DNA from 2 places in the Colwellia sp. BRX8-9 genome. Region 1 is predicted to be linked to the other one. Evidence: predicted binding sites of a transcription regulator. Region 1 holds the regulator's gene; the other holds the start of a gene.
The links. The regulator sigma-54, encoded in region 1, starts transcription at its own class of promoters, with help from an activator protein. The targets are predictions, from matches to a motif close to GTTGGCACGNNNNTNGNNT.
Positions count from the first base shown of each region.

Region 2: a site for sigma-54 is predicted at 4,717-4,735, ahead of fliE (flagellar hook-basal body complex protein FliE). Genes of this name have one in related genera too.

Region 1 covers NZ_JACGVN010000002.1:169,607-177,570, forward strand. Annotated here, with positions in the region: gene rapZ (RNase adapter RapZ) at 1-621, opposite strand, end outside; gene ptsN (PTS IIA-like nitrogen regulatory protein PtsN) at 653-1,108, opposite strand; gene hpf (ribosome hibernation promoting factor) at 1,154-1,441, opposite strand; gene H4J70_RS02475 (RNA polymerase factor sigma-54) at 1,465-2,973, opposite strand; gene lptB (LPS export ABC transporter ATP-binding protein) at 3,053-3,784, opposite strand; gene lptA (lipopolysaccharide transport periplasmic protein LptA) at 3,781-4,323, opposite strand; gene lptC (LPS export ABC transporter periplasmic protein LptC) at 4,304-4,870, opposite strand; gene kdsC (3-deoxy-manno-octulosonate-8-phosphatase KdsC) at 4,867-5,412, opposite strand; gene H4J70_RS02500 (KpsF/GutQ family sugar-phosphate isomerase) at 5,414-6,379, opposite strand; gene H4J70_RS02505 (calcium/sodium antiporter) at 6,423-7,406, opposite strand; gene mlaF (phospholipid ABC transporter ATP-binding protein MlaF) at 7,723-7,964, shown strand, end outside.
Region 2 covers NZ_JACGVN010000004.1:55,117-63,080, reverse strand. Annotated here, with positions in the region: gene H4J70_RS04520 (sigma-54 dependent transcriptional regulator) at 362-1,831, shown strand; gene H4J70_RS04515 (PAS domain-containing sensor histidine kinase) at 2,078-3,265, shown strand; gene H4J70_RS04510 (sigma-54 dependent transcriptional regulator) at 3,252-4,592, shown strand; gene fliE (flagellar hook-basal body complex protein FliE) at 4,810-5,175, shown strand; gene fliF (flagellar basal-body MS-ring/collar protein FliF) at 5,239-6,960, shown strand; gene fliG (flagellar motor switch protein FliG) at 6,953-7,964, shown strand, end outside.

The DNA.
Region 1 (7,964 bases):
GTCTCGCACGGGTTGATCTAAACCGGTAAAACCTTTTAAGTCTGTTTCCCAAAAAGGGTTAGGCAGAAAACGTGCATCAAAAACATAATCTGCGTCTTGTGGTACACCGTGTTTAAAGCCAAAAGATTCAAACACCACCACCATAGATGCCGAGGTTTTGCCCAAAATTCGCTCACGCACTAAATCAGATAATTGATGAGGTGATAACTGGCTGGTATTAATATACAAACCCGCACGCGTGGAAATAGGCTCAAGCAGCTTTTTCTCTAAAGAGATGGCTTGGTCGAGTGGGATATTTTGTTTAATCAAAGGATGTAAACGACGCGTTTCACTAAAACGTCGAATAAGATCAGAGTCATCAGCATCTAAATACAGAATATCGAGTTTTACTGTTTTTGGTAGATAATCTAATATTTCTGAAACGTCATTAGGATCATTGGGTAAGTTACGTACATCTAAACTAACCGCTACTTTGTCGTAATCATTAATAACGGTATGCGCTAATGCAGGCAATAAATTCACCGGAATATTATCGACACAGTAGTAGCCTAAATCTTCGAGTACACGTAAGGCGACACTTTTACCTGACCCTGAGCGACCACTGACTATCAAGAGTTTCATTTGAGTTTTCCTGGATTATTATTAGATTTTATTAACGTTTAGCATGCTTTATTAAAGTAAAAAGCTCTTGCGAATTTTGGCATTTTCTTACTTGCTTTGCGAACTGTTTAGTACTAAATATTTGCGCAATACTTTGTAAGGTATCTAAATGTTGTTGGCAGTTTTCTTCGGGGACAAATAACGCAATAATAATATCGACAGCACGGTTGTCTATCGCATCAAATTCAACGGCTTGTTCACTGGTCAGCAATACAGCAATAACTTGTGACGTGTTGGTTAATCGACCATGAGGAATCGCAATGCCATTTCCTATGCCGGTAGAGCCAACCTTTTCACGCGCCATTAAGCTTTCGAATAATTGATGAGTATCAATATTGTCGAATTTTTTTGCCGCAGTTGTGCTAATTATTTCAAGGAGTTTTTTTTTGCTTGTACCCTTAATCGCACACAGGGTGCAATCAAGGGTAAGGATATCTTGCAACTTCATTATACTACTTAGATTCTTTGGTGAGTGAACAGGCGATAAACAGCATTAATGCTGATTCGTTTTACCTTTGTACTTCAATATTTGCCGGTCAAGCTTAACAACAAGACTATCAATAGAGGCATACATGTCAGCATTTTCAGCTTTTGCATGTAAATCAGAGCCACTAACGTGAACAGTCGCTTCAGCAATTTGATTTGATTTTTCAACGGTGAGAACAACATGAACATTATTGATATGATCAAAATGTCGGCTTAATTTTGCCATCTTAGTCGTGACGTTTTCTCGTAAAGCTTCGGTAATGTCAACATGGTGGCCAGAAAGATTAATTTGCATAAGCTTAATTCCTCATCTTTTCGTTAAAGTAAACTTTTTCGTTGGTTAGAAGGTGGAATAGAAAGTGACTCTCGATATTTTGCTATGGTGCGTCGAGCTACATTTATCCCTTGATCGGCTAATAAATCAGCCATTTTACTATCACTAAGTGGTTTTGCTGGGATTTCGGCAGCAACAAATTTTTTGATTAATGCACGAATAGCTGTTGATGAGCATTCGCCACCGCTTTCGGTGCCAACATGGCTTGAGAAGAAAAACTTCAGTTCGAAAATTCCACGTGGCGTATGCATGTACTTTTGTGTCGTCACTCGTGAAATGGTTGATTCATGCATATCGACAGCTTCGGCAATATCATTTAAAACCATTGGACGCATGGCTTCATTACCATGTTCAAAAAAGCCAATTTGACGTTGCACAATACAGTTTGACACTTTTAATAAGGTATCATTACGGCTTTCTAAGCTTTTAATAAACCATTTAGCTTCTTGTAAATTTGAGCGAATAAATTGTGTGTCCGCTGTCGACTTCATCGAACGTGACATCGAAGCATATTGCTGATTCACCGAAAGTTTTGGCGCAGTATCAGGGTTTAATTCGACCACCCAACGGCCATTTTTCTTTTCAACAGACACATCAGGAATAACATACTGATCGTCACTCTTCATCACACTATCGCCGGGTCTAGGATCAAGTGATTGAATAAGACGCACCACTTCGCGCAGTTGCTCTTCTTTCAGTCGAGTTTTACGCATTAATGTACGATAGTCTCGGCTACCCAGCAGATTAATATGGTCACGCAAAACTAACTTACTTTCTGCTAACCAAGGTGTAGCGGGGTCAAATTGATTAAGTTGAATGATTAAACATTCTGAAATAGAACGAGCAGCGACACCGACAGGATCAAAGAGGTTAATACGTTTTAGTACCACCTCAATTTCATCAAGCTCTACTCCTTCAATGGCAACACTTTCTAAAATGTCTTCACTAGATACCGTTAAGTAACCGGCGTCATCAACAGCATCAATAATTGCTGTCGCTATAGCGCGGTCTGTTTCGGTAAAAGGGCTTAATTCCATTTGCCAGCGCAAATGATCTTGAATGGAGTCTTGAGTCTCGCCTTGGTAAGTATAATCTTCTGAAGCTGGGCCTGAGCTTGAACTTGCTGCACCGGCCGTGTAGTTATCATCCCAAGTGGTATCCATGTTTAATTCTTCAGGGATATCGTTCTTGTCCATGGCTTCAGTGGTGGTGATTTCATCAATGGTAGGCGTAGCGTCTTCGCTACCATCAGAAGCAGGGGCTTCTTTAACGTCACCATTACCGGCAGTGTGAGCTTCTTCAAGGTTGTCAGTACTTTTATCTTCGGGATTATTTGAAGACTCATCCATTTCTAATAATGGATTACTTTCTAAGGCTTCCTGAATTTCTTGTTGAAGCTCTAACGTAGACAGTTGCAGCAATTTGATTGCTTGCTGCAATTGTGGCGTCATGGTTAATTGTTGTCCTATGCGGAGTTGTAGAGTAGGGCGCATTTAGGTCATTAACTTCCTATTATTTTTAATGGGATATTTTCGTTTTTTTCATACGAAGATACTATTCATTTACTGACTACTATAGCGTGAATTGTTCACCAAGGTATACATCTCTTACGTGTTGATTTGCAAGAATTTGATCTGCAGTACCTTCTGCAATAAGTTCACCATGACTAACAATATACGCATGTTCACATACATCGAGAGTTTCACGTACATTGTGATCAGTGATCAACACACCAATGCCACGTTCTTTTAAGTGTAGAATAATTTTTTTAATATCACCTACTGAAATTGGGTCAACACCAGCAAAAGGTTCATCTAATAAAATAAATTTTGGTTCAGCAGCTAATGCGCGAGCAATTTCTACTCGGCGGCGTTCACCACCAGATAAGCTCATGCCTAAATTATCTTTGATATGACCTATGTTGAATTCTTCAACAAGATGTTCTAATTTTTCTTCGCGTTCAGCATCTGATAATTCTTTTCGTGTTTGTAAAATAGCCATAATATTGTCGTAAACACTGAGTTTTCGAAAAATAGAGGCTTCTTGTGGTAAATATCCGATGCCTTTTCTCGCACGCTCATGCATAGGCGCTAACGTCAGGTTTTCGTCATTTAAGATAATATCGCCACTATCACTTTCAACTAACCCCACAATCATATAAAAAGAAGTTGTTTTTCCGGCACCATTTGGGCCCAGTAAACCGACTATTTGTCCTGCTGAAACTTGCATACTGACATTTTTAACCACTTTTCTGCCTTTATAGGCTTTGGCAAGGCCTTTTGCCATTAGGGTGCTAGTGCTCATAAATTAATTTTTTCCTGAGTTTTCGCGTCTGTGGTTGTCGCTTTAATTTTTTCTTTCGGCTGAAAAATCGTTTTAGTGCGTTCGTTAGATTTACTTTCAGCATTAACATACTGAGTGGCAATATTGTAAGTAATTCTACTGCCACTAACCTCACTACCTTCTTGCTGTAATAACGCATTTCCTGAAATTATCACTAAATTATTTGCGGGCTCATATCTTATTTCGTCTGCTTGTAAGCTAAGAGGAGTGCCATCGGCTAAGGTTTGTTTAAAGGTTGCTGGCTTCCCTTTAGCGATATAGGTTTTTTCTTCACTGCCAGATTGAGTCAGCACTTGTACTAAATCAGCACGTATAACTAATGAACCTTGAGTGATCACCACGTTATCAATATAGCTGAATATTTTATTTTTAAGATCAACGGCTTGTCTTGAAGCGTTAATTTCAATCTTTTGTTTTATATCAAATTTTTCAGCGAAAGCTGACGAAAATAGCGGAGTTGATAACAATAAGCACAGTAGGCTATTTTTTAACAATTTCATAAATTGATTTCACATGTTTAGTTAGTGTCATTTGGTTGGTGTTTAAGTCGACAATTAAACCTTTACCATCGATGGTAAATCCTTTACCGATAATTTTAATTTCTTGTTCTGAACTTATGATGTTAGTTTTTAGATCAAGTTCAAAGTATTTTCCTTGAACTTCTTGTAATAAGCTATCGGGATCTGTTGCTAACAGGCGGACATGCTTTGCTAATTTTACCCGGTTGTTATTGTATAATATGCCTTCATTGGCAGATATTTTCCATGCGGGCGCATCATTTTTTGGATGAAGTGTGTATTGAGGAAACTCAAAGTTGGTAATACTTAACTCAGGGTAATGTTCCATACGATGGGCATCAACAACATAAGCTAAGCTTCCTTGATGTTTATAAACATTACTGTGTAAATTTTCGGCAATAAAATCAGGGGTCAGCGTCTTATCAATCGCTTGTAATTGTGGTGCTGAGGAATTTCTCCATTCAATTATACCGTAAACGCCTCCCGCAATTAGAAAAAACAACAAGGTTAAACTATAAAGTCGATTCATATACTCGCACCCGAAGCATTTGCTAAGGTGTTTTGGCTAAGCATGATTAAATCGCATATTTCTCGAACAGCACCAAAACCGCCATGGTTAAAAGTGGTGTAATTTGCGATAGATAAAATACTTGGGTGGGCATCTTTAACAGCAATACCCAAGCCTACAGCGTTGATACACTCATAATCAGGCATATCATCACCAATATAAGCAATTTCCTCGAGGGATAGCTTTAATTGCTTAGCCATCGTTTTCAAGGCGGGTAATTTATTTTCTTCACCTTGCACTATATATTTAACATTTAAGGCTGACATACGTGTTGCGACAATATTTGATGTTCTCCCGGTGATCACCGCTACATCGACACCGCTGGCGCCTAATGCTTTTATGCCGTAGCCATCTTTAGTGTGAAAAGCTTTTAATTCTTCACCATCGTTACCCAAATAAATACGGCCATCAGAAAAAACGCCATCAATATCACATATCAGCAGCTTTATTTTTTTCATGGTATTGAATGCTGTGTCAGTAATTTCGCCATAGAGTGTTTGCATATTAGATAAGACCTGATTTTAGTAAGTCGTGCATATTCATTGCGCCAATAGGTATATTATTGTCATTAACAATAATTAAACCATTAATTTTTTTGTCTTCCATGATTTTTAAGCCTTCGGCGGCTAGCATATCTTGATGAGCCACAGTGGGATTTTTTGTCATCACTGATGCAATAGTATCAAGATGTATATCAATACGTTCATCAAGAATACGACGTAAATCTCCGTCAGTGAATAAGCCTTGTAATTGACCACTCTCGTCGACTACCGCCGTCATCCCCAAACCTTTTAATGATACTTCAACCAACGCATCCTTAATTTTAGCATTAGCATTTACAGTTGGTAAGCGCTCACCACTATGCATTATATCGCTAAGACGTAGTAATAGGCGTTTTCCTAAACTACCACCGGGATGAGAGAGTGCGAAGTCGTCAGCGGTAAAGCCGCGAGCATTTAATAAGGCAACAGCGAGTGCATCACCCATTACTAGGGTTGCTGTGGTACTTGATGTTGGCGCTAATCCTAGTGGACAAGCCTCTTGTGAAACAGCAACACAGACATGGGTATCGCCTAGTTTTGCTAAGGTTGAGGCTGGATTCCCCGTCATCGCAATAAGTTTAGCGCCAATACGTTTTATGACTGGCACTATTGCTAACACTTCACTGGTTTCGCCCGAGTGCGAAATAGTTAACACGACGTCATCACCGGTTATCATACCTAAATCACCGTGACTTGCTTCACCAGGGTGAACAAAAAAAGAAGGTGTGCCGGTGCTCGCCAGCGTTGCAGCAATCTTGCCACCGATATGGCCTGACTTGCCCATGCCAGCAATAATAACCCTACCTTTACAGTTAAACATTAACTGACAGGCATATTCAAAGTTCTCATCAATGTACTGGGCTAACTCTGCAATAGCCTGTTGTTCTATGTGAATAACGTCTAACGCTAGTTGTTTGAAATCGTTCATTATTAGCCCGTTTTTATTTTGTAAATTGCTATTATAGTGTTTGTTATTGCTTTATTTGACTAAAAAGTAGCGCTTGATAAGCGATAAAAGCGCCTATTAATAACAAACCTTTTAAGCGGCCAATGCAAAACTTTCCGGCACGACGAGTAAAACACAGTATAAATAATAATACGGTAACGCCAAGCATGTAAGGAGCGTCACGTGCTGCGGCATCTGAATCTACTTCGCCCGGTGCAATTAAGCCAGCGAGCGAGAGTACGGCCAAAATATTAAAGATATTAGAGCCAATAATACTCCCTAGCGCTAAATCATCTTCTTTCTTGATAATACTCATAATACTTGCAGCAAGTTCTGGCAAGCTTGTGCCAACGGCAATAACGGTCAAACCAATCACTAAGTCACTTATGCCAAATGCTTTAGCAATAAAAACGGATGAATCGACCAGGTAGCTAGCACTCATAGGTAAGAAAATAATACCAACGACTAGCCAAAGTAAAGATTTAGGTTTGCTAACCGCGTCAGGCACTTCTTGTTCAGCTTCAATGATCAATGGATCATCAATTGGCCGAGTTTTAGAGGCTCTTATGGTGATAAAAAGTAACGCAAATATATAAACAAAAAAGCCGATCATCAGTGATAAGCCTTCGTTAAAGCCAAAGTAATCGTCAGAAAGCATCCAATAGGCTAGGGCGGTAACAATTAAAATTAATGGAATTTCTCGTCTTACCGTTGATGAGGATACGTTTAAAGGTTGAAATAATGCTGTTATACCGAGTACCAAAGCAATGTTAGTAATGTTTGAACCGATTGCGTTACCGATAGCTGTATTATTGTTACCGTCTAAAGATGCTGTCGCTGCAATCATCATTTCTGGAGCAGATGAACCCATGGCAACAATAGTTAAACCAATAATCATCGGTGAGATACCAAAATTTCTTGCTAATGATGAGGCACCAAAAACAAATTTATCAGCACTCCATACCAGAGTAACAAGTGAAACAAGTAAAATTAGAATCTGTAATAACATTAAGGGCTCCTATATTAAGAGCGTAAATTGTCGCTGGTTGCGAAGCAAAAACAAAGAGAAATAATCAGATCTTGGTAAAAAAGTGCCCAAAAGGCGGTTTTTTTACATGCCATTGTTAAAAAATAGCCAAAGTAAAAATTTCATTAAAGCAAAAATATATCTTCTGAGAGTAAAATCTTACACTTTATTACGTTTTTACACGCTTTCTTACGATTTTTATTTACATTTTTAACGCAATTTTAATGACGTTTTTTGATTGCTCAGGTAAAATTCACCTGACTTTAATAATAACAACCAGTGACGTTATATAAATCTTATGCCTGAAAACTTGGTCGATATCCAGAACCTTACGTTTAAACGTGATGAACGAGTGATCTATGATGATATTAGTTTGTCGATCCCTAAAGGAAAAGTTACCGCGATAATGGGGCCAAGTGGTATTGGTAAAACCACCTTATTACGTTTAATTGGCGGTCAACTCAGACCCAATTCAGGTAAAATACTTTTTGACGGACAAAATATTCCAACATTATCACGCAGTGCACTTTATGAAGCGCG
Region 2 (7,964 bases), on a different contig from region 1:
CGCTTAACAATTTTAAATATTGATTCTGTTGCAATATTTATTTTTTATCTGTAGTTGTTCTTACACAATAAGCTTGCCATATTTGTATTTATACGAACCATAGGGCTCTGCTATAAACAAATTATCCTGGGGTATTTATCGGCAAATTTTTACTTATCTTTAGACATTTTATATTTATATAAAGATAGCGATATTTATCATTAAGATAGAGTCTCACTATCTGACTTGGTTTATCGAGTAAAAAATCCTCATACTATTTAAGTCAATTTTATGACGTTACAGTGTCAATTTATTGTTGCTTATTTACTATATCTCGCTAGAATAAAATTATAGATAACAAAAATATGGTTTTTTTAGATATATGCAGGGTCAAAAACATGTACTTGTCGTTGATAACGACATTGCCAGACGCGATCAAATAGCGACCGTATTATCATTTGTCGGTGAACATTTTTATGTGTGTCCTGAAGATGATATTGAGCAGTATTTTAAAGAAACTGATAATATTCTTACGGTGGTTTTGTGTGGCAAGGTCAGTGATTTACTGGTCGATTTTGTTAAAAAACACCCTGAAACACCTTTTATCCTCCATGATGTACTCGACGCGACTTTATTAAGTGGTGCTGTTAATGTTTTAGGCAGTTTAGCTGTGCCTTTAAATTATGCTCAGCTTACCGAGCAAGTACACCACTGTCATCAATACCATAACCAATTACCCTCAAAGCGAAATCACAACGGTCCTAATTTGTTATTCCGCTCTTTGGTGGGCGCCAGTGAACCTATGTTACAAGTGCGCTTTTTAATTGAACAAGTGGCTAGTACGCAAGCGAGTGTCTTGGTTTTAGGTGAGTCAGGTACGGGTAAAGAAGTTGTGGCACGTAATATTCATAATTTATCTGACCGCGCTAAAGGGCCTTTTGTTCCGGTTAACTGTGGCGCTATACCCGGTGAATTATTGGAAAGTGAATTATTTGGTCATGAAAAAGGTGCCTTTACGGGCGCTATTTCTACCCGTAAAGGGCGTTTTGAAATGGCTGAGGGTGGCACGTTATTTCTTGATGAAATAGGTGATATGCCTCAACCCATGCAAGTGAAGCTACTTCGTGTTCTGCAAGAACGTACTTTTGAGCGTGTCGGTGGCGCAAAGAGTATTAAAACCAATGTGCGTATTATTGCTGCAACCCATCAGCACTTAGAAGATATGATCACCGCGGGCACATTCCGCGAAGATTTATTCTATCGTCTTAATGTTTTTCCTATTGAAACACCGGCATTACGTGATAGAAAAGAAGATATTCCATTACTGATTAAAGAACTTATTTCTCGTTTTGAAGCAGAGCAAGGACAAAGTGTTCGTTTTACTGAGCAAGCGATTGAATCTTTAAAATTACATGCTTGGGCAGGTAATGTTCGAGAATTATCTAACTTAATTGAACGTATGATCATTATGTTTGCTGAGCAAGTGGTTAATGTCAGTGAATTACCAGCAAAGTATCGTCATATTGATGTTGAAGAGTATCAACCTGAATACCCTGATGAGTTGCAAGAACGTGATGCGATAAATGAGCTATTTTCTGGCTTTGATTATGATGACGAAGAAGATACCAGCAGTTTTGCTGACCAACCAGAAGAAGCATCTGTGGTTGATGTTTTGCCAAACGATGGCTTGAATTTAAAAGAATACTTAGCAGATCTTGAAGTGTCGATGATAAACCAAGCACTTGAGAAAAATGACTGGGTTGTTGCACGTTCGGCAGAATTATTAGGGATGCGTCGAACCACATTAGTTGAAAAAATGCGTAAGTATAACTTACAAAAAAACACTAACTAATATCCTACGTTAACCAGATGTATTGATTGTTATATCCGTTATTACACCAGCCGTTGTACTGGAAAGTATCGCGACGGTTAGCGTCTTTATCTTTGGTTGAATTGAATGTTCTTAGACAGTAAAGCCAAATCTTTGACGGCAAGAATTGTTCTAAAAATCGCTTCTAACATCATGTAAATTAATGTAAAACCTCTTTGGCATAGTTAATGCTTTATTCAGTTGGTATTTTTAAATTGAGTAAAGTATATGGCCGTTGCAGTTTCACATTCATCAGCATCTTCTAAATTGTCTACACCCATTCATTGTGTGGAAGATAATCTGTTTCATAAAGCTAAATTTGCTTTTACTCCGCAGTCATTTGCTCATAGCGATACGTTAGAAAGTGAAGCATACCGTGGCGAGCTATCGTTACTTCGTCAAAAGTCTAATCAACTTGAGCAAATTATTGATGTTATGCCGACCGGGATGATAATGCTTGATGGTAACGGTATTGTTATTAAAACCAATAAAATTGCTAGTTTGTTACTCGATGAACCGATTCTTGGTCAAGCTTGGTTTGATGTTATTAAACGATCGTTTAAACCTCGTGCCGACGATTGGCATGAAGTGTCATTGAAAGACGGCCGCCGGGTTAAATTAGAAATTACTGCTTTAGGTGATCAACCTGGCCAGTTAATTATGATCACTGATTTGACCGAAACGCGTTTATTACAAGATAAGCTTAGCCATATGCAGCGTTTATCGTCATTAGGTCATTTGGTTTCAAAGCTTGCTCATCAAATTCGCACACCACTTTCTGCCGCTATGTTATATGGCGCAAATTTAAAAAATAAAAAGCTTTCTTCAGACGATCGAAGTAGCTTTCAAGACAAATTAATGGCGCGCTTGCACGACTTAGAACAGCAAGTAAACGATATGTTGTTGTTTTCAAAAAGTGGCAAGCAAAAAGTTGTTGAACCACTTTCAATTAATAAATTGATTACGCATTCAGTTAACGCCGTAGAAGCATTAATCGTTCAGGCCAAAGCGAAAGTAAACATTAAGCTTTGTGATGATGATTGCCAAATCTTAGGTAATAAACGTGCGTTAAGCGGTGCTATTGAAAACTTAATTCACAACAGTTTACAAGTTATTAAGCAGGGTGCGGAGATTTCCATTACCACCTACTGCCAAAATGAATACGCTTATATTAGTGTACAAGATAATGGTCAAGGTATTAGTGAAGAGCTTGCCAATAAAATTTTTGAACCTTTCTATACATCAAGGGCACAGGGAACCGGCTTAGGTTTAGCGGTGGTAAAGTCAGTTGCTAAGGCTCATCAAGGCGATGTTCGCTTAGTGAGTAAGCCAGGAGAGGGCGCGCACTTTTGTATTCACTTACCTATTTTAGACACAAACAATGTTAACGGGGAGAACACTAATGAATCAAAGTAAAATATTAGTTGTTGAAGATGATGCAGGATTACGTGAAGCCCTGATGGATACTTTAAAGTTATCAGGTTATCAATGTATTGAAGCTCAATCAGGTGAAGATGCTTTACTCACGCTTAAAGAACAAAGTGTTGATCTCGTCGTTAGTGACGTGCAAATGGATGGTATGTCGGGCTTAACACTGCTCAATAGTATTAAAAGAAATTGGCCAAATTTACCTGTGCTGATAATGACGGCATACGGTACGATTCATGATGCTGTTCAAGCGATGCGTGATGGCGCCTGTAATTATATGGCAAAACCTTTTGCGCCAGAAGTGCTACTCAATATGGTTAACCAATATGTGCCATTGAATGTGACTAGTCGGCATGAACCTGTGGTTGCTGACGCACAAAGTATTGAACTATTAGCGTTAGCAAAGAAAGTCGCGACCACAGATGCTTCTGTTATGGTGCTCGGCCCCAGTGGCTCTGGCAAGGAAGTATTAGCACAATACGTTCATTACCATTCGAACCGAAGTGATAAGCCCTTTGTTGCTATAAACTGTGCTGCAATTCCAGAGAATATGCTGGAAGCGACTTTATTTGGTTATGAAAAAGGTGCCTTTACCGGAGCCATTCAAGCGTGCCCAGGTAAATTTGAACAAGCACAGGGCGGTACTATTTTATTAGACGAGATCACTGAAATGGATCTTGGCTTACAAGCAAAAATTTTACGGGTCTTACAAGAGCGAGAAGTTGAACGCTTAGGAGGTCGAAAAACAATTAAGCTTGATGTTCGTGTTATCGCAACCAGCAACCGTGATTTAAGAGTTGCTGTAAAAGAGGGTATCTTCCGTGAAGATCTCTACTACCGTTTAAACGTCTTTCCATTAACTTGGTTAGCATTAAATAAACGCAGAGATGATATTGTGCCATTAGCCAAACATTTAATTACTCAAGCATCGTTAGCGAATAACATGGCTATTCCAGAACTAACCGCTTCGGCGAGAAATAAACTGACGAGTTACGATTGGCCAGGCAATGTTCGTGAATTAGACAATGTTATTCAACGAGCCATTATTTTGCATAGCGACCAGATTATTAATGCCGGTGACTTGTTAATTGAAAATTTCGACAGTGAAATTATTACTGACGTGGCGTTAGAAAATAATAGCGAAGACATGCTTGGTAATGAATTAAAAATACAAGAGCATCAAATTATTCTTGATACCCTCACCGCTTGTCAAGGTAGCCGTAAAGATGTTGCTGAACGATTAGGCATTAGCCCAAGAACGCTTCGCTATAAAATAGCAAGAATGCGTGATTCGGGCATTCAAATACCAGCCTAACAATCGCTCAAAAGGGTAATTTTCCTATAAAGCCAATATTTTCATTTAAAATATTGGCTTTACTGCTATTTGCAGTTTTCACTCATTAAACCTTCCATAACCTCGATAATTCTTTAATTCTCATACTGGCACCATGCTTGCAATATCATCGTTATATCGTTACTTAAACCGTTATTTATAGGCTTAGTAGCAAAAAATTGACACAAGTGAGTAGCTCATGAATATCGATACCAATTCTTTATACGCACAAATGCAAAGTATGTCGCTTGGAAACTCTTCGTTGCAGGGGGCTTCATTTGAAAAAATGGGCAATAACCTTGGCATGGGAGACAGCGCTATTCCAGCGCTGAATAAGTCGACCAGTAATTTTGGCGATATGCTTAAAGATGCGGTGAATAATGTTAACGATATTCAAAAAGAGTCTGGAGCAAAGAAAATAGCTTTTGAAATGGGCGACCGAAGCGTTACGCTCGCTGATACTATGGTTGCTTCCGCTAAAGCTGGTATTGCTTTTGATGCCACCGTACAAGTACGTAATAAGTTTGTTGAAGCATATAAAGAAATAATGAATATGCCAGTTTAACAATACCTTAGTATAAAATAGATAGTATTTCGTAATAAAATCAAGTGGTAGTGGAGAAATTAAGTGGCTGATACTGATAATAATTCAATGGTTGCTGCCGATGGCGGCACCGGGTTAATGGCAAGTGATGGTGCTGATAATATGGCTGATGAGCAAAAATCAGGCTTTGCTTCTGCTATGGGTAATGTCGATTTATTACGCCAAGTCACCTTAATTATGGCATTAGCAATTTGTTTAGCTATTGCTGTTTTTGTTATTATGTGGGCAAATCAAGCCGAATATAGATTTCTTGCCAAACAACCTACCGAACAATTAATCAAAACAATGGACTTTCTAGACGCTAACCAAGTGGATTACCGTCAAGCAAACAACACTATTTCAGTACAAAGTGATCAATATCAAGAAATTAAAATTTTACTTGCTCGTGAAGGTTTATCTGATGAACCAACAGAAGGTAGTGAAATTATTATGCAAGATATGGGTTTTGGTGTCAGCCAGCGCCTTGAAACAGAACGTCTTAAGTTTTCTCGTGAGCAGCAATTGGCTCGCACCATTGAAGAACTGCAAGCTATCTCTAGAGCAAAAGTTTTACTGGCGATACCCCGCGAAAATATTTTTGCTAAACGTACCCGCAGCGCATCTGGCACTGTGGTACTAACTATGCGTAAAGGGCGGATGTTATCTGAAGAAGAAGTTGACTCTGTTGTTGATATTATTGCTTCTGCCGTTCAGGGTATGGAACCTAACCGAGTTACAGTGACAGATCAAAATGGTCGTTTACTTAATTCCGGCTCACAAACCTCTGTTTCTTCTCGCACACGCAAAGAGTTTGAAATGGAGAAAAAAAGAGAAAATGAATATTTAAACAAAATAGACAGCATACTCATCCCTGTCGTTGGTTTAGGGAACTACACCGCACAAGTTAATGTGACCATGGATTTCACCTCAAGTGAAGAAATGCAGCGTCGTTATAATTCAGATTTACCGGCACTGCGCAGTGAAATGAAAGTTGAAGACAACACGATTGGCGGTTTACTTGGTGGTATTCCTGGAGCGTTAAGCAATCAGCCACCACTTGATTCAAATATTCCAGAAAATGCGAATGGTGGTGCACAACAAAGATCAATGCCTGGTCGTAAACACCTTGAATCAACAAAAAATTATGAATTAGACGAAGCTATCAGCCATACCAAACAACAAGCAGGTGTCGTTCGTCGAGTAAGCGTTTCTGTTGCACTTGATTACTTGGCAACTGCTGATGCTGAAGGCGCGATTACCGATTCACCGAGATCTGTTGAAGAAATGTCAAATATTCGTCGCTTATTACAAGGGAGTATTGGTTTTAATTTACAACGTGGTGATGTATTAGAAGTCGTTACCTTGCCATTCTCTCGTCAAATTATTGAGGATGCTCCTAAAGTTCCTTTCTATGAGAATGCCGACATATTAAAGTTTTTCAAATTAGGCATGGGCGCATTAGTCATTATTGTATTGATACTTGCCGTTGTTAAACCTATGCTTAAACGTCTTATTAACCCTGATCAAACACCTGATGACTACGGTGATAAATCACTCGATAGCCACATTGATTTGGGTGATGAAACCATGGATATGCTAACATCAGACTTTGATGCGGCGGCAGTAGGTTTTGCACCTGATGGTAGTTTACAATTACCTGATTTACATCGCGATGAAGATATACTAAAAGCTGTTCGAGCGCTTGTTGCTAATGAGCCTGAACTTTCCTCTCAAGTGGTTAAAAGTTGGTTGAACGAAGATGAGTGATGAAATGCAAGAGTTAGCCCCTGCACCTAAGGGTTTTGACGTTGACAAACTTGATGGTGCAGAGAAAGCTGCGATATTATTGCTAAGCTTATCTGAAGAAGATGCCGCGCAAATATTAAAACACTTAGAGCCTAAGCAGGTTCAACAAGTGGGCATGGTTATGGCTGCCATGGAAGATTTCACCCAAGAAAAAATTACCGCTGTTCATAAGCTCTTTATCCATGAAATACAAAACTTCAGTACCATTGGCTTCCAAAGTGAAGAATTCGTTCGCAAGGCATTAACTGCAGCATTAGGTGAAGACAAAGCCGGCAATTTAATTGATCAAATTGTCATGGGAGGCGGTGCAAAAGGTTTAGATTCATTGAAATGGATGGACTCAAAACAAGTAGCCAATATTATTCGTAACGAGCATCCTCAAATTCAAACCATTGTACTTTCCTATTTAGACCCTGATCAATCGGCTGAAATTATGAGCCAGTTTGCCGAAAAAGTGCGTTTAGATTTAATGATGCGTATTGCTAACCTTGAAGAAGTTCAACCGGCAGCATTACAAGAACTTAATGAAATTATGGAAAAACAGTTTGCCGGTCAAGCAGGTGCACAAGCCGCTAAAATGGGTGGTTTAAAAGCAGCAGCTGACATTATGAACTATTTGGATACCAATGTTGAAGGTATGCTAATGGATTCAATTCGTGAACATGACGAAGAGATGAGTCAACAAATTCAAGACTTGATGTTTGTTTTCGAAAACCTTGCCGATGTAGACGACCGTGGTATTCAAGCGATATTACGTGAAGTACAACAAGATGCGTTGATGAAAGCAATTAAAGGCGCAGATGATGTACTGAAAGAAAAAATTATGGCGAATATGTCCAAACGTGCCGCTGAAATGCTGGCAGATGACCTTGAAGCTATGGGACCGGTGCGTATTAGTGAAGTTGAAGCCGCACAAAAAGAAATATTATCTGTTGCTCGACGATTATCTGACGCTGGAGAAATTA